DNA from 3 places in the Proteus sp. fly-1089 genome. Region 3 is predicted to be linked to each of the others. Evidence: predicted binding sites of a transcription regulator. Region 3 holds the regulator's gene; each other region holds the start of a gene.
What was found. The regulator PurR, encoded in region 3, represses purine synthesis genes. The targets are predictions, from matches to a motif close to CANGCAAACGTTTGCNTG.

Region 1: a site for PurR is predicted at 2,504-2,521, ahead of glyA (serine hydroxymethyltransferase). Genes of this name have one in related genera too.
Region 2: a site for PurR is predicted at 1,566-1,583, ahead of purE (5-(carboxyamino)imidazole ribonucleotide mutase). Genes of this name have one in related genera too.

What each region holds. Positions count from the first base shown of each region.
Region 1 covers NZ_JBEETS010000003.1:53,032-60,814, forward strand. Annotated here, with positions in the region: gene ABN080_RS09460 (3-phenylpropionate MFS transporter) at 1-1,046, opposite strand, end outside; gene glyA (serine hydroxymethyltransferase) at 1,139-2,392, opposite strand; gene hmpA (NO-inducible flavohemoprotein) at 2,759-3,955, shown strand; gene ABN080_RS09475 (hypothetical protein) at 4,061-4,708, opposite strand; gene glnB (nitrogen regulatory protein P-II) at 4,956-5,294, opposite strand; gene ABN080_RS09485 (NAD+ synthase) at 5,310-6,926, opposite strand; gene glrR (two-component system response regulator GlrR) at 7,000-7,783, opposite strand, start outside.
Region 2 covers NZ_JBEETS010000004.1:130,583-138,365, reverse strand. Annotated here, with positions in the region: gene ppiB (peptidylprolyl isomerase B) at 294-788, shown strand; gene lpxH (UDP-2,3-diacylglucosamine diphosphatase) at 801-1,523, shown strand; gene purE (5-(carboxyamino)imidazole ribonucleotide mutase) at 1,658-2,179, shown strand; gene purK (5-(carboxyamino)imidazole ribonucleotide synthase) at 2,176-3,243, shown strand; gene ABN080_RS11015 (MFS transporter) at 3,367-4,626, shown strand; gene ABN080_RS11010 (mechanosensitive ion channel family protein) at 4,694-5,719, shown strand; gene ABN080_RS11005 (ornithine decarboxylase) at 5,900-7,783, shown strand, end outside.
Region 3 covers NZ_JBEETS010000001.1:489,271-497,053, reverse strand. Annotated here, with positions in the region: gene gloA (lactoylglutathione lyase) at 1-165, shown strand, start outside; gene rnt (ribonuclease T) at 260-898, shown strand; gene ABN080_RS02330 (Grx4 family monothiol glutaredoxin) at 1,020-1,358, opposite strand; gene ABN080_RS02325 (OB-fold protein) at 1,780-2,247, opposite strand; gene ABN080_RS02320 (sulfite exporter TauE/SafE family protein) at 2,927-3,742, shown strand; gene sodB (superoxide dismutase [Fe]) at 4,092-4,670, shown strand; gene cydH (cytochrome bd-I oxidase subunit CydH) at 4,808-4,891, opposite strand; gene purR (HTH-type transcriptional repressor PurR) at 5,159-6,184, shown strand; gene punR (DNA-binding transcriptional activator PunR) at 6,207-7,109, opposite strand; gene punC (purine nucleoside transporter PunC) at 7,228-7,783, shown strand, end outside.

The DNA.
Region 1 (7,783 bases), on a different contig from region 3:
CAGCCCGATATAATCGTCATAATGGCTATGCTTCCTCCCATTGCTAAAGCAGAATACACAGCTTGCAAACGAATAATTTCGTGTTCTTGACGGGCGCTAATAAAACGCATTGCAGCCAAATGACATACTGTAAACGTACCACTATGTAAGATTTGAACGACAATAAGTGCAGGTAATGCGGTAAAACTCCCCATTAATCCCCAACGTAAAAGCCCAGCAAAAGCAGAAAGTAACAGCAGATCCCTTGCACTCCACCGGCGGAATAAACGGTGACTAAGCATAAAAACGATGACTTCAGATACCACACCTAATGACCAAAGATAGCCAATTGTTGCAGTGTCATATCCTGCTTTTTCCCAATAAAGCGCGCTAAAACCATAATAGGCCGCATGCGCGCCTTGCAATAGAGAAACACATAACAAAAAGCGCCAAACAGGCCCATCAGAAATGAGTTTCATAAAAGACACATTACTGTGTTTTGCTTTTTTCACCTTACCTTGAGGCATGACTTTAGGACGAAGCATCGATGTAAGGAATAATGCAAGGGTACTGGCAATCAACCCATAAAGAATGATGGGATGCCCAAAAGCATCAATTAAAATCCCTAACAATGATGAACTAATAATAAAAGCAATAGAGCCCCAAACACGGATTTTTCCATAATCAAAGGGGAACTGTTTTTGCCAAGTTCCAGCCAAGGAATCCCCTAAAGGCACCATAGGTGAAAAGAATACGTTAAATCCAGTCATCACAAAGAATAACCATGCCCAATGGCTGCCCATCATAAATGCAACAGTAAAGAGTAATGAGAGAAAGGCGAATAGTCGTAATGCAGTGATAAGTTTTGATGGATCTTTTACTGCAGGCGTTAAGATGAGGCTACCGACAAAACGTGCAGTTAAACCTACACCTAATAACAGACCTATCATTGCAGGATCGACACCCTCTCCTTTTAGCCATATTGACCAAAAAGGTAAAAAGATACCGTACGAGAAGAAATACGTAAAATAATCTAAGGCAAGCCACAGTGTTGATGGAATAACCATCCAATCCCCCATTTTTAAGATGCAAAAAAACCCGCCAAGAACAAGTTCTCGAAGCGGGCTTGTACAACGGGTTTTATTATATCGTTACAAACTTATGCGTAAACTGGAAATTTAGCGCAGATATCCAAGACTTTTTGTTTCACTTTCTCAATGTTCGCTTCATCATTGATATTATCAAGGACATCACACATCCAACCGGCTAAATCACGAGCTTCTGCTTCTTTAAAACCACGACGTGTAATTGCTGGAGAACCGATACGAACACCAGAAGTAACAAATGGGCTACGTGGATCATTTGGCACACTGTTTTTGTTAACAGTGATATTTGCACGACCGAGCGCTGCATCCGCATCTTTACCTGTAATGTCTTTATCAACTAAGTCTAATAAAAACAGGTGGTTTTCAGTTCCGCCAGACACTACTTTATAACCGCGTTCTAAGAAAACGTCTACCATTGCTTTCGCGTTTTTAGCAACTTGTTGCTGATAAACTTTAAACTCTGGTTCCATTGCTTCTTTTAATGCAACCGCTTTGCCCGCGATAACGTGCATTAAAGGGCCACCTTGAGAGCCAGGGAACACTGCTGAGTTCAGTTTTTTGTAGAACTCTTCATCTCCACCTTTAGCTAGGATAAGACCACCACGTGGGCCAGCTAATGTTTTATGCGTTGTTGTCGTAACAACGTGAGCATGAGGAACAGGGTTAGGATAAACACCCGCAGCAATCATACCCGCAACGTGCGCCATATCAACAAACAGGTAAGCACCAATGCTATCAGCGATTTCACGCATTTTTGCCCAATCAACCAAACCAGAATAGGCAGAGAAGCCACCAATAATCATTTTTGGTTGATGTTTTTTAGCTTGAATAGCGATATCTTCGTAATCAATTTTACCTGATTCATCAATACCATAAGGTACGATATTATATAGTTTACCAGAGAAGTTAACTGGTGAACCATGAGTCAAGTGGCCGCCTTGTGCTAAGTTCATACCTAAAACAGTATCACCCGGTTTTAGTAATGCCATATAAACAGCGGCATTCGCTTGTGAACCTGAGTGAGGTTGTACGTTAGCATAGTCAGCACCAAATAATGCTTTTGCACGATCGATTGCCAGTTGCTCTACAACATCCACATACTCACAACCACCGTAGTAACGTTTACCCGGATAGCCTTCAGCATATTTGTTTGTCAGCTGAGATCCCTGCGCCTGCATAACACGAGGACTGGTATAGTTTTCAGAAGCAATAAGTTCGATGTGCTCTTCTTGACGAGTCACTTCACCTTCCATTGCATTCCATAACTCTGGATCGTAATCAGCAATATTCATTTCACGTTTTAACATTCAGATCTCCTGACTCAGCTAACTTCACTAAAGACAAACTCCCATACGGGAGAAAGAATGGCATACAGTGTAAACTCTTTTTCTTCATTGAGATAGCCCCTAATGAAAAAATACGCAATCGTTTGCCACCCAATTATAACAGCACCTTATTACTTTTTAACAACCTCATTTTATCCTGTGCTTATTCCTCTTTTTGAGGTACATCACGCCTTATTATGCAAACACCCCGCATCATTCTCTAAGATTTGAGATTTTTTGTTAAAAAATAAAAACAGTTATTTACAAAATAATCAAAAAGAGATAAGTTGCATATAAAATGCAATTTATAAAAATTCACAATAAACTGAAAATTTTTCAGGAGCAATTATGTTAGATGCACAAACTATCGCGACAATTAAATCAACAATTCCTCTTATTGCTAAAACAGGCCCTGCATTAACCGCACATTTTTATGATCGAATGTTCTCTCGTCATCCTGAGCTAAAAGATATCTTTACCATGAGCCACCAAAGTAGTGGTGCCCAACGTGAAGCCTTATTTAATGCGATATGCGCTTATGCAATCAATATTGAAAATTTACCTACAATTTTACCTGCAGTTGAAAAAATCGCACAAAAACACGTCAGTTTAAATATTCTTCCTGAGCATTACCCCATCGTAGGTGAAAATTTATTGGCCACAATTGATGAAATGTTTAACCCAGGGCAAGAAGTGTTAGACGCTTGGGGCGCCGCTTACCAAGTGTTAGCGGATGTCTTTATTAATCGTGAAGAACAAATTTATCAACAAAAAGAACAAACAAGCGGTGGTTGGAGAGGGCTACGAGCTTTTAAAGTCACACATAAAGTAAAACAAAGTGATGTTATTACCAGCTTTGAATTAGCTCCTGAAGACGGCCTTGATGTTACACCTTATCAAGCTGGACAATATTTAAGCCTTTATATCCGCGATGAACGTCTTGAAAACCAAGAAATACGTCAATATTCATTAACTCAATCTTCAAATAATAAAACATACCGCATCGCAGTCAAACGCGAAGAGAAAGGTATTTTATCGAATTTTCTTCATGACCATATTCAAGAAGGGGATACTTTACAAGTCGCCGCACCAGGGGGAGATTTCTATTTAGAGGTATCACCAACAACACCTGTTACATTAATTTCAGCGGGTGTAGGTTTAACACCCATGTTATCAATGTTACACACCCTTTCTGCTCATCAAGCCAATGTTAATTGGTTACATGCTGCTGAACATGGTGGTGTTCATGCCTTTAAAGGTGAGGTTCATCAAGTCAGTAGTAAACTTCCACATTATCAACAAGCGGTTTGGTATCGCACACCACGGCCTGAAGATGTACAAAATAAAGATTATCAATTTGAAGGTTTAATGACATTAAAACAAGTTGAAAATTGGATAAATATTCCTGATATGCATTTCTATTTTTGCGGGCCATTACCTTTTATGCAATCTATTGCCAAACAGCTTATTGAATTAGGCGTTAATAGTGAAAAACTTCATTATGAATGTTTTGGCCCTCATGCTGTTATTCTGCAAGATTTATAATCAATAAATAATCAAACCATTAAAACTAAGCTTTAAAATAAATTAAATAAAAAGCGCTGATAGAATTACATTTATCAGTGCTTTTGTTATTTATATCATGTTGTTTTATGGTTGATATTTATTTTCAATTGCAGTGGGAATAACATGATCTTTAGCAGAAAAGCCGTACCAAATAACACTAATTAGACAGAGTGTATAACCAAATAATTCGCTGCCCTCTTCTACCATATTTTTAACCGCACGATTATAATCTTCACCTAATAATTTATGCCACAATATCCCCATCCCAAATAGGCGAGAAAACAACAAAATACATAATAGACCTGCAACTAACATTCCGTGACTTGGATGGGTAATAAAATGCATTAATCCTTTTAATGTCTTTTTACCTTCTCTAATCGCGATAGCAATACTAATAAATGCCACTGTTAGGGCAAACCAAACCCAAGAGCCGTGTGCAATCTGATCAAATACACCATCTAACTCACGAATTAGAATACACAGAAAAAAACCCATAATTAGAGTAAACGCTCCCCGCTGTTCACTGTCTTGGCACGCTTTAACAAAAAAGAATAAGCTAATAATCGCAACGATAATTTCTTGCCCTAATTCCGTCACTGATGTCTCTGAAATACCATTATCAAGCACCAAAATATCAAGAAAAATAAATCCCGTCGTGATGGCGATAAGCACTGCTGCACATAAAAATAAAGCGAGCCGCTTTAATAAATAATTAAACACTATTTTGCCCATACCTTAATGATTTTTAATATTGATGATAATAACTTTCTTAAAAAGTTATTAAATAACATTTTGTGCCTTAAAGTTTATAATAAACAGTAAAATAAATTGTTCATTATCATCAATTGACTTGCATAAGATATAAATAGCACTATAGGTAAAACATAAAAAAATAATCATGCACCAAAAACAGAAAAAGCCTGATATTTTGACTAAAAAATATCAGGCTTTAATAAAATGTATTATTTAACTTAAATAATTAAATAGCTTCTTCGTCTTGCTCGCCAGTACGAATACGAATAACACGACTCACATCAAAAACAAAAATCTTACCGTCACCAATTTTACCTGTTTGTGCTGTTGTCATAATGGTATCTACACAAGTTTCAACAATTTCGTCAGCAACAACAATTTCAATTTTTACTTTAGGTAAAAAATCAACCATGTATTCCGCACCGCGGTAAAGTTCAGTATGCCCTTTTTGACGACCAAAACCTTTCACTTCAGTTACGGTCATCCCCGTGATACCCACTTCACCAAGCGCTTCTCTTACATCATCTAACTTAAACGGCTTAATTATCGCTTCAATTTTTTTCATCGTATTATCCTGCTATTACCAGTTGTGGCGACCAAAACCGCTTGTTATTGGGTATCTGCGATCTTTACCAAAATTACGACTTGTAATACGTGGCCCTACTGGGGCTTGACGTCGCTTGTATTCATTAATATCGACTAATTTTATCACTTTACGGACCGTTGCTTCATCAAATCCAGCAGCAACTAAATCAGAAACAGATTTATCCTGTTCAACATAACCTTCAAGAATAGCGTCCAGAATGTCATAAGGTGGTAAATTATCTTGGTCAGTTTGTCCCGGCGCCAATTCTGCTGATGGTGGTCTATCAATCACACGTTGAGGAATAGCTGGTGAAAGTGTATTACGATATTTAGATAGTTCAAAAACTAATGTTTTAGGGACGTCTTTTAACACATCAAAGCCCCCCGCCATATCACCATACAATGTCGAGTATCCCACAGCGGATTCACTTTTATTGCTTGTGGTGAGCACTAAGCGACGGCGTTTATTCGACATCGCCATCAAAATCACCGCGCGACAGCGAGCCTGTAGATTTTCTTCTGTAGTATCAGCGGCAGTATCTTTAAACATTGGTGCTAACTGTGCCATAAAGGCATCAAACATTGGTTCAATAGATACCGTATCGAATTCAACACCTAATAAATCAGCTTGTTCTTTGGCATCATGAATACTCATTTCGGAAGTATAACGAAAAGGCATCATAACTGCTTGAACACTCTCTTTTCCTAATGCATCAGCCGCAATAGCAACCGTTAATCCAGAATCAATTCCCCCAGATAATCCGAGAATTGCCCCTTTAAAACCGTTTTTAGTGACATAATCACGCGTTGCAAGCACTAATGCTTGATACACTTGCGCTAAAGGTGAAAGTTCTGGAGCTGGATTTACCATTGGGATGATAGTTAATTCATCAAACTCTACAACTGCTATTTGCTCATCAAATGCGGCTAAACGATGTGTGATCGTGCCTCTTTCATCAAATACTTTAGAACAACCATCAAAGACCAGCTCATCTTGACCACCAATTTGATTAAGATAGATCACAGGAAGATGCGTTCTTTGACAATGCTCTTTAATTAACTGTGTACGAACATGGGGTTTTTCACGGTTATATGGCGAGGCGTTAATAGATAAAACAAGATCTGCCCCTGCTTGTTTTAATGCATCGATAGGCTCATTAATCCAGATATCCTCACAAATTAACAAACCTAAATGGTAACCTTTAAATGGCACAACACAACGTTCATTTCCTTGTTGGAAATAACGTTTTTCGTCAAACACACCGTAATTAGGTAATTGCTGTTTGAAATAACGTGCTTGTAACTCACCTTTATAGAAAAATGAGAGTGCGTTATAAATTTTGCCGTTTTGCCACCAAGGATGTCCAACAACAATCGCTGTTTTTTTACTTGCTTGTTCTAAACGCGTAAGTTGTGTTTCACAACGTTGCTGGAAATCAGGACGAAATAGCAGATCTTCAGGAGAGTAACCGCATAAAGCCAGCTCAGAAAACATGACCAGATCGGCCTCTTCTTGCGCTTTAACGGTAGATAACATGCGTTCACAGTTACCTTCTATATCGCCAACAACCCAATTGAGTTGAGCCATTGCGAGTTTTAATTTACGACTCATAAAAATTAGTCTCTCCGCTATCTTTCGCATTAAAGGAAAGCTAGTTTAAAAATATATTCATTATCTGAAAAGGTTATTCTTTAAAATCATTCGCATCTAGTTCATGACGAGATAACAATTTGTAAAACTCAGTTCGATTGCGCCCTGCCATACGTGCTGCTTGAGTCACATTACCTTTCGTCATTTGCAATAACTTTCTCAAATAAGTCATTTCAAAATGCCCTCTTGCTTCAGCAAATGTAGGTAAAGCGGTATTTTCACCCTGCAAGGCTTGTGTCACTAAAGCTTCACTAATAACTGGAGCTGTCGTTAAAGCGACACATTGTTCAATCACGTTAACTAATTGACGCACATTTCCTGGCCAACTTGCTGTCATCAAGCACTTCATAGCATCAGTAGAAAAACTTCGGACAAAAGGCTTATGGCGTTTAGCTGATTCACGTAATAGATGGTTAGCAAGAACAGGAATATCTTCAGCTCTCTCACTTAATGTCGGAATTCGTAAATTCACCACATTTAAACGATAGAACAAATCTTCACGGAATTCATTACGCTCCATCGCTTTAGGTAAATCACGATGTGTGGCTGAAAGGATACGGACATCAATATCAATATCACGGTTGCTTCCTAATGGGCGAACTTTTCGCTCTTGCAAAACACGTAATAATTTAACTTGTAATGCCATTGGCATATCGCCAATTTCATCTAAAAACAGTGTACCGCCTTCAGCCGCCTGAAATAAACCTTCACGACTACTTACTGCTCCTGTAAAAGCACCTTTCGCATGACCAAATAATTCAGATTCTAAAAGTTGTTCCGGTAAGGCGCCACAGTTAATGGCTATAAAAGGTTTTTTA
Region 2 (7,783 bases), on a different contig from region 3:
AATTAGGATATTGGATCTTGGAGACAAAGCAAACTCAAGATCTGCGCTAATATATTACTCTGCTTAATCCTTATTTTCACTGTTCTATCCTTGATAGTGAACAATCAAACTTCTGTTATTGAGCTAAATTTTGGCGAAAAATGTGTTTTCTCTATTTTGTACGCCTGTTTAATTAGAAAAACCGGGCAAAAAAAAGATGAATACTGACTAAATAAGGCAACTGTGATATAAAAAACGGGACTATTGTTTATGCCCAAATCTGGGTAAAGCTAAAATTATATTAGGATCTAAATATGGTTACTTTTCATACCAATTACGGCGATATCGTGATTAATACATTTGCAGACAAAGCGCCTGCAACCGTAGAAAATTTTTTAGACTACTGTAAAGAAGGATTCTACGATAACACTATCTTCCACCGTGTCATCAATGGCTTTATGATCCAAGGTGGTGGTTTTGAACCTGGTATGAACCAAAAAGCAACCAAAGCACCTGTTAGAAACGAAGCAAACAATGGACTTGCAAATAATCGTGGTACATTAGCGATGGCTCGTACTAACGATCCACATTCCGCGACTGCACAATTCTTTATTAACGTTGCAGATAACGATTTCTTAAACTTCCGTGCTGAAAATGCGAATGGTTGGGGATATTGTGTCTTCGCTGAAGTTGTTGAAGGAATGGATGTTGTCGACAAAATTAAAGCGGTTTCTACAGGTCGTAGCGGTTTCCACCAAGATGTTCCTCGTGAAGATATCATCATTAAAAGTGTAACGGTTAGCGAATAAGCATTACTCTTTATGTGTACGCTTTTTATTGCAGACCTGCATTTAAGTGAACATGAACCGGCAATCACTGCCGGTTTTCTTCGCTTTCTAAAAGAGCAAGCCATTCACGCTAAAGCGCTCTATATCTTAGGCGATTTTTTTGATTTTTGGATAGGTGATGATGATCCTAATCCTTTACATCAACAAATTGCTCAAGCGCTAATGACACTAAAAAATGCGGGTATTCCCTGTTATTTTATTCATGGAAATCGTGATTTTTTAATTGGCTCTCGTTTTGCAAAAGAGAGTGGTATCACTCTACTTCCTCAAGAAAAAGTGCTCAAAATTTATCAACATCATATCTTGATTTTACATGGTGATACACTTTGTACAGATGATGAGGCTTATCAACGTTACCGTAAAAAAGTGCATAATAAATTTATACAGCGCCTATTCTTATTACTGCCTCTGTTTGTTCGACTAAGAATTGCCAATAAAATGCGCTCTCGTAGCCAGCATGAAAACCAATATAAATCAGATGCAATTATGGATGTTAACCCACAAGCGGTGATTAATACCTTTAAACACTTCAATACACAATGGATGATCCACGGACATACACACCGACCGGCTGTTCATACTGTCCATATTGAAGGAAAAACACACTATCGTGGTGTATTGGGTGCTTGGCATACCGAAGGTTCTATGTTTAAAGTCACCGCTGAAAAAATAGAACTGATCCATTTTCCCTTTTAAGTTGTTTCACTTATTTTCTCTATAAAAAGTCTTTTTTTTCTTTACGCAAACGTTTTCCTTGGCGTGTTAGCGTGATACTATCATTCTCAATTTATTAGGCTATATCCGTTTATACTTACAGGAGCAGTTAAGTAATGTCTTCTCACGTTGGTCTAAATACCGCTTTTCCTCGTATCGCCATTGTTATGGGATCTAAAAGTGACTGGGCAACCATGTCTCATGCCGCTGATGTATTAGATGCACTACACATTCCTTACCATGTTGAGATTGTCTCTGCACACCGCACCCCTGATAAATTATTTAGTTTTGCTGAAAAAGCAAAAAGTAATGGCTTTGATGTCATTATTGCTGGTGCCGGAGGAGCAGCCCATTTACCTGGAATGCTTGCAGCTAAAACGTTAGTGCCAGTATTCGGTGTTCCTGTTCAAAGTGCAGCATTAAGCGGTGTTGATAGCCTCTATTCAATCGTACAAATGCCAAAAGGTATTCCAGTAGGAACCTTAGCGATTGGAAAAGCGGGTGCTGCCAATGCAGCTTTATTAGCGGCTCAAATTTTGGCATTACATTCTCCTGCTATTTTAGACGCACTGACTGCATGGCGCACAGCACAAACCGACGATGTATTAAATAACCCAGACCCAAGAGAGGCACTATGAAACCGGTTTGTGTCCTTGGAAATGGTCAATTAGGTAGAATGTTAAGACAAGCAGGTGAACCTTTAGGTATTGCTGTTTACCCTGTAGGATTAGATGCAGAACCTGAAGCTGTTCCCTATCAAAAAAGCATTATTACTGCAGAAATTGAACGTTGGCCAGAAACGGCATTAACAAAAGAATTAGAACGTCATACTAACTTTGTTAACCGTGATATTTTCCCTTTACTTGCAGATAGATTGCCTCAAAAACAACTTCTTGATGAACTAAGCCTAGCAACCGCACCTTGGCAAACCTTAACATCGCCAACACAATGGCCTGATATTTTTTCTCAGCTAGGTGATTTTATTATCGTGAAACGTCGTGTTGGTGGTTATGACGGCCGCGGACAATGGCGAATTCACCCTGGTGAAGAACAACAATTACCCGCTGAAATTTATGGTGAATGCATTGTTGAGCAAGGTATTCCCTTTTCTGGTGAAGTGTCCTTAGTTGGAGCCAGAGATAAAAAAGGTCATTGTGTATTTTATCCTTTAACACATAACCTTCATCAAGATGGCATTTTACGTATGAGTGTTGCATTACCAACACCTGCCCCAGAATTACAACAATCAGCAGAAAAAATGCTGACATCTATTCTTGATAAACTCAATTATGTCGGTGTAATGGCGATGGAGTGTTTTATTGTCGGTAATAAATTACTCATCAACGAATTAGCACCACGAGTTCATAACAGTGGACATTGGACACAAAATGGCGCCTCAATTAGCCAATTTGAGTTACATTTACGTGCAATCTTAGATTTACCTATGCCAAAACCTGAAGTTTGCCAACTCGCAGTGATGGTTAATTTGATTGGTACTGATATCAATCCTCAATGGCTTTCATTACCTTTAGTGCATTTACATTGGTATGAAAAAGAAGTTCGCCCTGTGCGAAAAGTGGGTCATCTCAATCTTGTTCATCGTGATAACCAACCGCTGAAAGACACACTTAAATCATTGAGTCTTATGCTTGATGATACCTATCAAAAACCCATCCAATGGGCTTTAGAAAAATTAAGCTAGCAGTCCGACTCATAAAGTTAGAGAATAATAGCCTTTAAATGAACAGACCTTGATTAAAGAGGTCTGTTATTCGCTATTTTCTCCTGATTATTCAGGTTACTGCACCCGTTTGATGGAGTCAGGATGCAAGCCACACAACAGAGTTTTGGACCCATTTATCAGTGGAGTATGCTGATATTACTGGGTTTGGTCTATTTTTTAGCTACCGCAACCACATTTACATCTTTGGGTGTTGTTCTTCCTAGCATGATAAGTGAGCTAGAGTGGAATTGGACACAAGCGGGCCTTGGTTTTACGTTATTAGGATTAACCTGTGGTCTTGCTAGTTTTTTACCCACTTTACTTATTCGTAAATTAAGTGTTCGCTTTACCCTTCTTATTGGACTGATTATTTTCGTTAGCGGTTTTTATTTTCTTTATGAAACCTACACCATTGCACGATATTTCCTTGGTACAGCACTATTAGGTATTGGTTTTACCTTACTTGCAACAGTACCCGGGACTTATGTAATTTCTCGCTTATTCGAAAAACAATCTTTTGCCTTCGGTGTTTATTTTACTATTGGCGGATTAGGTGGTGTGGCGGGGCCTTGGATCTACTTTTTAGCCACGCATTTATGGCATACATGGCGTATGCATTGGCTTATTTCAGCGATCACGCTTACCGTTATTACTCTTTTCACTATTCTCTTTTTACGAGAAGGAAGTAAAGAGCAAGAGCATGCCAAAAGAATTAGCCAACTCCAAAGCACAAAACGCATCTATCAAACCAAAGAAATTTGGACGGCACGCCATGCTTTGAGAACATGGCAATTTTATGTTATCGCTGCCACTTATACTGCTTTTTTATGGTGCGGTATTACCGTTAATAGTTTTGCTGTTGCTCATATTATTGAAAATGGCTTTGGTGAAACCATTGCCGCGACCTTATTAAGTAGCATGGCATTTATCAACGCTTTCTCACGCTTAGCCGGCGGCGCAATTGGTGAATGGCTAGAACCTAAAAAATTACTTATCGCTAGTTTAAGTATTATCATTATTGGGCTGTTAGCACTCAGTATGGCAAACTCTTGGGTTTACCTGATCCTGTTTACGGTTTGTGTTGGTATCGGCTATGGTATGACCTTTTTAGCATCAAGTATATTACTGGCTAACTACTTTGGTCGCTCTCCTTACCTTGAACTATTTTCAGTCATGAATTTAATTTCGACACTTGCTTGTTTAGCGCCGTTCTTTGCGGGTGCAATAAAAGATATATCAGGAAGTTTTACTCCTGCATTCTTAATTTTAACTGTACCTGTACTATTGATCCTAGCGATAACACTCTTTATGAAACCACCGACTTACCCTAAATTTCAGCATGCTAGTGAACACAAAAAATAGCGATTGAATAAACATGGTAATAGATTTTGTATTATACAAACGCATTTTCTAAGGAGATGTTAAGCTGATGAATGATGCATTAATAATAAAATACTCAATAGGTGTAGGGATTGCTTTAGCCTGTTTTGTTGGCTTTGTCGCCGTCTCTCTTTTTCATGACAAAAAGAAAAAACGTCGTAGAAATATTATTATTCATATTAGCCAAGCCATCTTCCTTTGTAGTTTAGTGATCATCTTAAGCCAATACTGTGAAATGGCTGTTGTTGATTTTAATCTCCATTTTATCTCTTTTAGGATGATTAATTTCTTTACTTACGTTGGTATCGCCTTAGTTTTAATGCGTAAGTTTTTCTTACTTATTAATAGACTAGAGCAATCACAGATCCAAAAAGGTAGTGATCCCACCTCTGCCCGTATTATTTCTCGGATATTTAAAATCAGCCTTTTTGTCATCATCATCTTATTGTTTGGTGAACATTTTGGTATGAGCTTATCTGGCTTAATGACTTTTGGCGGATTAGGTGGTATTGCCATTGGTATGGCAAGTAAAGATGTGCTCAGTAACCTTTTTTCTGGGGTTATGCTTTATTTCGATCGCCCTTTTAATATTGGTGACTGGGTGCGCTCACCTGATCGTAATATTGAAGGTACGGTAGTAGAAATAGGTTGGCGCATTACTAAAATTATTACCTTCGACCATCGACCACTTTATATTCCTAACTCAATTTTTTCCTCCATTAGTGTTGAAAATCCGGGACGAATGACTAATCGACGTATTGAAACTGAACTCGGTTTACGTTACGAAGATTCAGATAAAATTGGTGTGATCGTTGAAGATATTCGCACCATGCTAATGCAAAATGACAAAATTGATACGCAACAAACTTTGCTAGTCTATTTTAATCAATTCGCAGACTCTTCACTCAATATCATGGTGTATTGTTTTACCAAAACAACCGTCTGGGCACAGTGGCTTGAAGCTCAGCAAGAAGTCTATTTGAAGATAATTGAGATTGTGCATAAACATGGTGCTGACTTTGCATTCCCATCTCAAACAATCTATATCGAAAAATCATCTTCTATCCCACAATAATAGAAATGGATAAGTTTAGCCTCTTATAAACTTATCCATTTACCAATCACTATCAATGGTAATCTATGCATTTATTATGCATAAAATTGTTAATCTTATTGTTTTAATCCATTCCAATCATATTCACAACCAAGTATATTGTTCGCCAATTCTCCGATTGATTAAACACAAGTGTGTGTAATGAAAAAAATGAAGTTGGCATGTCGCCTCTCGCTTTCACACTATTTTTCGTGTGAACGCCCTATTATTGATATTGTTGATGCAAATTTAACACAAGTATCAGCGGTAATATTATCATTGCCAGATATTGAGTCAGGTGAATTAGCGCGTATTCAACAAACAGGCTTTGAATTACCTGTCTTTATTGCTGTTGATCTTAACGATACCATCGGTGCTGACTTGCTTAATCAAGTTTCAGGTATTGTCATTACAGATGAAAGTGCATATCAAAAGAATAGTATTTTGATCAATAAAGCAGCTCATCAATATGAAGAAAATTTGACTACACCGTTTTTCTCACGCTTAGTCAATTATGTTGCCGAAAAAAATGTTGCTTTTGATTGCCCTGGACATCAAGGTGGCGAGTTTTTCCGACGCCATCCTGCTGGTGAGCAGTTTTATCAATATTTTGGTGAGAATCTATTTCGATCTGATCTCTGTAATGCTGATGTGGAAATGGGGGATTTACTTATTCATGAAGGTGCACCCTACGATGCACAATCCTTTGCAGCACAAGTGTTTAATGCAGATAAAACCTATTTTGTCTTAAATGGAACTTCCTCTTCGAATAAAGTTGCCTTAAATGCATTACTGGCACCAAATGATTTAGTGTTATTTGATAGAAATAATCATAAATCCAATCACCATGGTGCACTTATTCAAGCAGGTGCAACCCCTATTTATTTAGAAACAGCTCGCAACCCTTTTGGTTTTATCGGTGGTATTGATGCGCATTGCTTTGAAGAGAGTTATTTACGCCAACAAATTGCAGAGATTACACCTGAACGCCAATTCGATAAGCGTCCTTTTCGTTTAGCCGTTATTCAACTAGGCACTTATGACGGCACTATTTACAATGCAAGACAAGTGGTTGATAAAATTGGTCATCTTTGTGATTACATTTTATTTGATTCCGCTTGGGTCGGTTATGAACAGTTTATCCCAATGATGAAACAGTGTTCGCCTTTGTTGCTGGCGCTTAATGAAAACGATCCCGGTATTCTCGTCACTCAATCTGTTCATAAGCAACTAGCCGGCTTTTCACAAACCTCTCAGATCCATAAAAAAGATGCACATATCAAAGGACAATCTCGATATGTTAATCATAAGCGTATGAATAATGCCTTTATGATGCATGCATCCACCAGCCCTTTTTACCCACTTTTTGCCGCTCTTGATGTCAACGCAAAGATGCATTCGGGCAAAAGCGGTGAAGCAATGTGGATGAATTGTGTAAAACAAGGTATTGAGGCTCGTAAATCCTTACTAAGACAGTGCCAATTTATTAAGCCATTTATTCCTGAAGTTGTTGATGGCATTGCTTGGCAAGATCACAACACAGATGAAATCGCTCACGATCAACGCTTTTTCAACTTTATTCCTAATGATAATTGGCACTCATTTGAAGGTTATGCCACCAATCAATATTTTGTTGATCCTTGCAAATTAATGCTTACAACACCGGGGATCGATCCTCATACTGGAGAATACGAGCCCTTTGGTGTGCCAGCATCTATTTTGGCAAACTATTTACGGGAACATGGCGTTATTCCTGAAAAAAGCGATTTAAATTCTATTTTATTTTTGCTCACACCCGCAGAGCATAATGATAAATTTGAGCGCTTAATTTCATTAATTATAAGATTTGAAAAACTGCTAATTGATGACTCCCAATTAGAACAGGTATTACCTTCTATCTGTCGTCGTTATCAATCTCGTTATCAGGGTTATACATTGCGTCAACTCTGTCAGGAAATGCATGATATTTGTATCAAATACAATATCAAGTTACTGCAAAAACAAATGTTTAGGAAAAATCATTTCCCTAAGCGAGCGCTAAGCCCT
Region 3 (7,783 bases):
GTTGCAGCAACCTGTGAAGCAATTCGTCAAGCTGGCGGTAATGTTACCCGTGACGCAGGCCCAGTTAAAGGTGGTTCAACTATTATTGCTTTTGTTGAAGATCCTGATGGGTATAAAATCGAACTCATCGAAAATAAAAGTGCAAGTCACGCGCTAGGTAACTGATTTTTATTTAACCAGAAAGATAATCTCTTTATCTTTCTGGCCTTGCTTATTATTAATTTCCGATATTTTATTTTTATCGGATAAGTACAATTTGATGCCTGAAATAAATAATCCCAATAAGCTTTGTAACCGTTTTCGAGGTTACTACCCTGTTGTTATTGACGTTGAGACAGGTGGATTTAATGCAAAAACAGATGGTTTACTTGAAATTGCAGCCATTACATTAAAAATGGATGAACAAGGTTGGTTAAAACCTGATAACACGCTACATTTTCATGTTGATCCCTTTGAAGGTGCTAATCTAGAACCTGCAGCCTTAGAATTTACAGGCATTGATCCAACAAATCCACTTCGTGGCGCAGTCAGTGAATATGAAGCTTTGCATGCTATTTTTAAAATGGTACGTAAAGGAATGAAGGATGCTGATTGTAACCGTGCCATTATTGTGGCGCACAATGCAAATTTTGATCATAGCTTTGTCATGACGGCGGCTGAACGTGCTGGGTTAAAACGAAACCCTTTTCATCCTTTTGCCACATTTGATACAGCGGCGTTAAGTGGATTAGTATTGGGACAAACTATTTTAGCTAAAGCCTGTATCACTGCAGGAATACCTTTTGATAGCAAACTTGCTCATGGTGCGTTGTATGATACGAATCGCACATCATTACTTTTTTGTGAATTAGTTAATCGCTGGAAAAAGCTCGGTGGATGGCCATTACCAACACCTTAATTCTATTTTTTCAATAATAATATGAATAACAGAAAAAGCCAGTTCATCTCTGAACTGGCTTTTTTATTGAATACTTTATTTTTGTCTCTTTTAATATCAATGCCTTAAAAGAAAAAAATAATTAGGCTTCTTCTTCGCCGCGATACTTATCAGCAGTCTCTTTTAGTAACTTCTGTAATTCACCGCGCTGATACATTTCTAAAATGATGTCACATCCACCGACTAATTCACCATCTACCCATAATTGTGGGAAAGTTGGCCAGTGTGCATATTTTGGTAATTCTGCACGAATATCTGGGTTTTGCAGGATATCAACATACGCAAAACGCTCACCACAAGCAGAGATAGCTTGAACTGCCTGAGCAGAAAAACCGCAACTTGGTAATTTTGGTGAACCTTTCATATATAAAATAATTGGGTTTTCATTAATCTGGCGTTCAATTTTTTCAATAGTCGTCATTTGTAAGTCCTTACAGCCTTTTACATTCAATATGCTTTATAGGGGAAAACATGAAAGAAGAATACCACTTTATATTGGAAAGCTCTATATAAGTTTAGTTATCAATATAAAACAATAAGTTGGTATCAAATCACAATACTATTGACGAGAAAATGCACGATAATGCATAAAAACAAATCAACAAGTTATAGATGTTTATGTGTGTGTTTTACCTTATCACTTCACCTTTACGATCTACGTATTCACTTTCTAAGATGTTAGAAAAGATACGTACTGTAAAAACAGGTAATTCTTTACAACTCTATTTTCATTATTTATTTTTTATCGGTGATAATACACTAAAAGCCTCAATTAAGAGGCTGAATACATTTCAGATGAGAAAATCATCATAACTCAAATCAATTAACCTAATTCATATGACTTATTGCTGTATGGTTCCGTTGTCTAAAAGGATCAAACAACCCAGTGCATATGTAATATCAGTTATTTCACCTTTTATTTTCACAGTTTGTCCTTTCTTAATTTTAAGGACATTTTCTTCTTCGCTTGGTTTTAAAGTATATGACGCACTGGTTTTATTATTAAATGAAATAGCAACGACTTTAGGTGGGGTTGGTTTATAGAGGTCATATCTAACGACTTCATCCAAGCTTCTGATATTAGTCACTCTTCCCTCTAAAATGACCCACTTACCTCTCCATTTTTTCTGAGCAGCTATTTCATTATCATTAAAATCCTTGCATATTCCTGCATAAGAAGCTTCTGTTACTGTTGATTCCATTGATGGAACTATTTGGCTTACAGCACTATTAACTGAGCGAATAGCTTCATTTATTTTACATCCCGATAATAATATAATTGCAGATAATAATAACACTCTCTTTTTCATAAAAAATCCTTTATAGCGTCAAAAAAAGACATATAAAAATATAATAGGTAAATAAACAACTTCCTCGCCAATTTTGTAGAGAAATACATTACTACTTAAACAGCTTAATGTTTTTATTTTATATTAATGGAAATATAAATGAACGATACTATAACTGTCTATTGTATGATTTAAAATAAGAAAAGTCTCTCGCCTTAAGCCTTAATGAAGAAATAAAATAATAGCATTATATTCCAACTTAACCACTATCACCACCCAATAGTATCGCCAAATAATTCTTTATTGTACCTTTATATCTAAACTTAGGGTTTATCATTCTACACATTACTATTATTCCCCCATAAAAATTAATTCGGAAATTTAAATATAAAGATTTAAATATAGAATTCATTATAGCAATATTGATAAAGTATGTTGCATTCTTCTTTATTGGAATTATATTCAGTTATATATTTTCACATCTTAAAAAGAAGAAAGGAAAATATAAAAAATTCGAAAAATAACTATTTCTATACTTCGGTTAACAATAGCCCCCTACCATATTAATTTGTAATCTTTTTTTAATCACTAAGAGCCTGAGCGCCCAGTTTTTGATAACTAGCGATTTAATGCTACCTTCCTAAAAGGATATAATGTATATAAATGGGTTTATGATAAATCCTGATGGGTAGTATTAATTATGGAGATGATTTTACTTTTTCTTTTAGTGGGATGTATCACGGGCTTCTTTGCTGGATTACTTGGTATTGGAGGAGGAGCAATCATTGTTCCCGTCGTTATGTATGTGGTTAGCCAACAAGCAATACCTCTTGATATGGTAATGAAAATAGCCTTATCCACATCATTCTCTGTCATTATATTTTCTACGGCATCTTCGGCATACTCTCATAATAAACATAAAGCCATTTTATGGCAGCAATTTCCTCTATTAGCCATAGGTACTATTATTGGCATGCTTGTGGGAACATTTCTTGTACAAAAAATGTCGAACACTTTTTTGCAAATCGTGTTTTGTATTTTCATGATCTATACCATTTATGGTTTGTTAACCAAAAAGAAAGAAACAGAACGCATTGAGAATGTTAAAGATCCTATTGTCTCAAAACCTGCACTAACAAGTGGTGGTTCACTTATTGGTTTTGTCTCAAGCTTTATTGGTATTGCTGGTGGCACTATTACCATTCCGCTATTAAGTCATTGGGGATTTAATACACGCAAATGCATTGCAACTTCATCAATGTTAGGAGTAATTATTGCCCTAATTGGCACAACGATGGGGATTATTTATGGTTGGAACCAAACGAATATTAATGACTATTATTTAGGTTTTGTTTATTTACCTGCATTTGTTGGAATAAGCATTACTAGCGTGCTTTTCGCCCCTATTGGAGTAAAAGTGGCTTATCGCCTGCCAATTTCAAAAGTCCGCCAAATATTTGCATTATTTTTATTTTTAGTCGTTATTAAAATGATATATACACTTATTATCGAATAAGAAAAAAATAAAAATACTTTTATATCAATGAAATAAGTAAAGTTAGAGATGTTTTTTTTATAAACCTGAAATAATCGTATTAATAATAATATTTTCATTTAGCACAATAATGGCTTTACTACTTTACGCGTCGCTTGGTGGGATATACTCTTATGAGTATAATTAATCAATATGCCTTATAACGATAGATAAAAGATATTTAGCTGTTATTTCAGCAAATTTTTGTTAAAATAATTAGCAAAATAGTAACAAGTTAGTGATTCATTTGCCTCATTTTATCAATTCAGATGATCTTGATGAAATGATTTTAGGCACAAAACCCGAAATAGATAGTATAAAGGAGTACGCAATGTCTTTCGAATTACCAAAATTACCTTATGCGTTAGATGCTCTTGAGCCACATATCTCTAAAGAAACATTAGAATACCACTATGGTAAACATCACCAAACCTATGTAACCAACTTAAACAATCTGGTTAAAGGCACTGATCTAGAATCTAAATCGTTAGAAGAAATCATCAAATCGACTGATGGTGGCATCTTCAATAACGCAGCACAAGTATGGAACCATACTTTCTACTGGAATTGCTTAGCACCAAACGCTGGTGGTGCACCAACAGGTAAAATAGCTGATGCTATCAACAAAGCATTTGGTTCTTTTGAAGAGTTCAAAAAGCAATTTAACGATGCGGCAGCAAAAAACTTCGGTTCAGGTTGGACTTGGTTAGTGAAAAAAGCTGACGGTTCAGTGGCAATTGTTAACACATCTAATGCAGCAACACCAGTTTCAGGTGCAGACAAACCACTGTTAACTGTGGACGTATGGGAACACGCCTACTATATCGATTACCGTAACGCACGCGTGAAATATTTAGAAGAGTTCTGGGCGCTGGTTAACTGGTCATTTGTTGAAGCTAACCTAGCTTAATTGAACTTGATAATCAAAGATGAGTGATTAAGATTCGTTTTTGGTAACATAATAACAAAGGGCCTTGAGCCCTTTGTTATACTCAGATATTCGATAATTTATAATTTAAATTGATCGGATATTTTATAAAGCAGTGATTAGAACAACATAGTAGAAAATATAACGATCATAACAAGTGCTGCTACTGCTGTACTCAAACCAAATTTCAGATCCGTATCCATCTATTCTCCCTCAAAATGATTATAATACACATTATTAACCATAACCTTGTCATGGTTAATTATTATCACATATCAAAATTTGCTAAAATAGCGACCAGTGCACAATTTATAACATTGATTAATACTTTCACTTTTGAGCTAGATCATACAAAATTCACAGCTAATCGCTAAATTATTGCCAGTGTTTGCCCTATGTATGACTATACTGGCAGTTAAACCATAAAATTAGATAAAAGAGACCAATGAAGGTCAGGAGTTTTCCACACCATGGCAACAATAAAAGACGTGGCAAAACGCGCAGGCGTATCAACCACGACTGTTTCTCATGTGATCAACAAAACGCGTTTTGTTGCAGAGAACACACGGGCAGCAGTTTGGGCCGCTATAAAAGAATTAAATTATTCGCCTAGTGCCGTGGCGCGTAGTTTAAAAGTCAATCATACCAAATCTATTGGCCTGTTAGCCACGTCCAGTGAAGCTCCTTACTTTGCTGAAGTGATTGAAGCAGTTGAAAACAGTTGTTATAGCAAAGGCTATACACTGATTTTATGTAATTCACATAATAATCTTGATAAACAAAAAGCCTATTTAGCAATGCTGGCACAAAAACGCGTTGATGGATTATTAGTGATGTGTTCTGAATATCCCGATCACCTTCTCACTCTTTTGGAAGGCTATCGTAATATTCCCATGGTTGTCATGGATTGGGGTAAGGCCCGTGGCGACTTTACAGATACAATTATCGATAACGCTTTTCATGGTGGCTATATCGCTGGCCGTTATCTTATCGAACGAGGTCATCGTGATATCGGTATTATTCCTGGTCCATTAGAGCGCAACACCGGCGGTGGTCGTCTACAAGGCTTTCTAAAAGCCATGGAAGAAGCCAAAATTACAGTAAAAGATGAGTGGATTGTACAAGGTGACTTTGAACCTGAGTCAGGTTATAAAGCGATGTATCAAATGCTAAATCAAAAACAACGCCCTACTGCAGTTTTTTGTGGTGGTGATGTGATGGCAATGGGAGCAATCTGTGCTGCAGATGAGCTAGGTTTACGTGTTCCTTTTGATATTTCAATTGTGGGTTATGACAATATTCGTAATGCACGTTATTTTACCCCTGCATTAACCACTGTCCACCAGCCCAAAGAACGTTTAGGTCAAATGGCCTTATCTATGTTGCTTGATCGCATCGTTAACAAACGTGAAGATGCCCAAACAATCGAAGTACACCCTCGATTGGTTGAGCGTCGTTCAGTTGCTGATGGTCCTTTTATCGACTATCGTCGCTAATTCCTATTCAGCTATATAATATCTAGCGAAGCCATTCCTCATTTAAGGTTTGGCTATCTCCAAGATAATCTAACAACCACGTCAAAGCAGGCGATTCACTTTTATCAACCCACGTCAGACAGCATGGACTGTCTGGCAATGGCTGTGCAAGTTTTAAAGTAACTAGCTTACCTTGGGCTATCAATGGCTCAGCACGATGCCAAGGCACCATTCCTACACATAATCCTGCCAACAAACACTCAAGCCCCATATCCCATGTTGGTACAACCATTCTACGTTGGTTATTTAACGCCCAAGTGTCACGCTTTGGTAAACTACGTGATGTATCCTCTAAACATAAGCTAGGATAAGGTCGCATTTCATCATCGGTTAATGGGTGTTCTGCTTTAGCTAATGGATGATCAACATGGCAAACACAGCGCCAAGGCATAAAACCCATATCCCTGAAACTATAACGTTCACCAATCGGTGACGCTCTTGTTGCACCAATTGCTAAATCAACACGACCATTAACTAAGGAGTCCCATACCCCATTAAACACTTCTGGGTAGACATACAACTCAATATCAGGAAAATGGCGATAGAAATCGAGAATAAGCTGTTGTGTTCTTTCGGGTTTAACAATGCCATCAACTGCTATACTAAATTGACCACGCCACCCATTAGAAACTTGTTGACATAGGTGTCGAGTGTCATTCATTTTTTTGATAACAGATCGCGCTTCTTTGATGAAAATTTTACCCGCATCGGTTAATTCTACATCACGGTGACGACGCTCAAATAAAGGAACGGCGAGCCATTCTTCTAATTGCCGAACAGTATAACTAACGGCGGAGGGCACTCTGTGCAATTCTTGAGCAGCGGAGCTAAAACTTCCTGTTCTAGCGACTGCATCAACAACTTCTAAAGAGTATTCTGACCACATAGAGTTTATTCCTTTGAAAATTTTTCACAGCATTAACCAAATATTCCCGTTTCACAAGTAAAATAGGTCTTAGTTACAATACATAAAATGTTCTACATCACATAGCATAGAAAATAAAATGAATACTAAAACATCCACACAATCAAAAACACCTATGAGCTTCATGGTGTACCTAGCAGGTTTAAGTATGCTGGGTTACTTAGCAATTGATATGTACTTACCTGCATTCGGTATGATGCAGCGTGAACTCGCTATCAGCGAAGGCGCTATCAGTAATAGCTTAAGTATCTTTTTATTTGGTTTTGCTGTTGCTCAGTTACTTTGGGGACCACTTTCTGACAAAGTTGGTCGTAAACCTATTCTTCTTATTGGTTTAAGCCTTTTCTCTTTAGGCTGCCTTGGTATGTTGTGGGTTGAAAGTGCAACAGGCTTACTCGCGATGCGCTTCTTACAAGCTTTTGGTGTCTGCTCTGCAGCTGTTATTTGGCAAGCATTAGTTATTGATCGCTTCGATGAGTCTCGCGCACAACACGTTTTTGCTTTAATCATGCCACTGGTTGCATTATCACCCGCACTCGCCCCTTTAATTGGTGCCTCACTATTAAATCACGGTGGCTGGCGTATGATTTTCATGCTACTAATGGCAGTAACACTTGTTTTAATGTTACCAACAT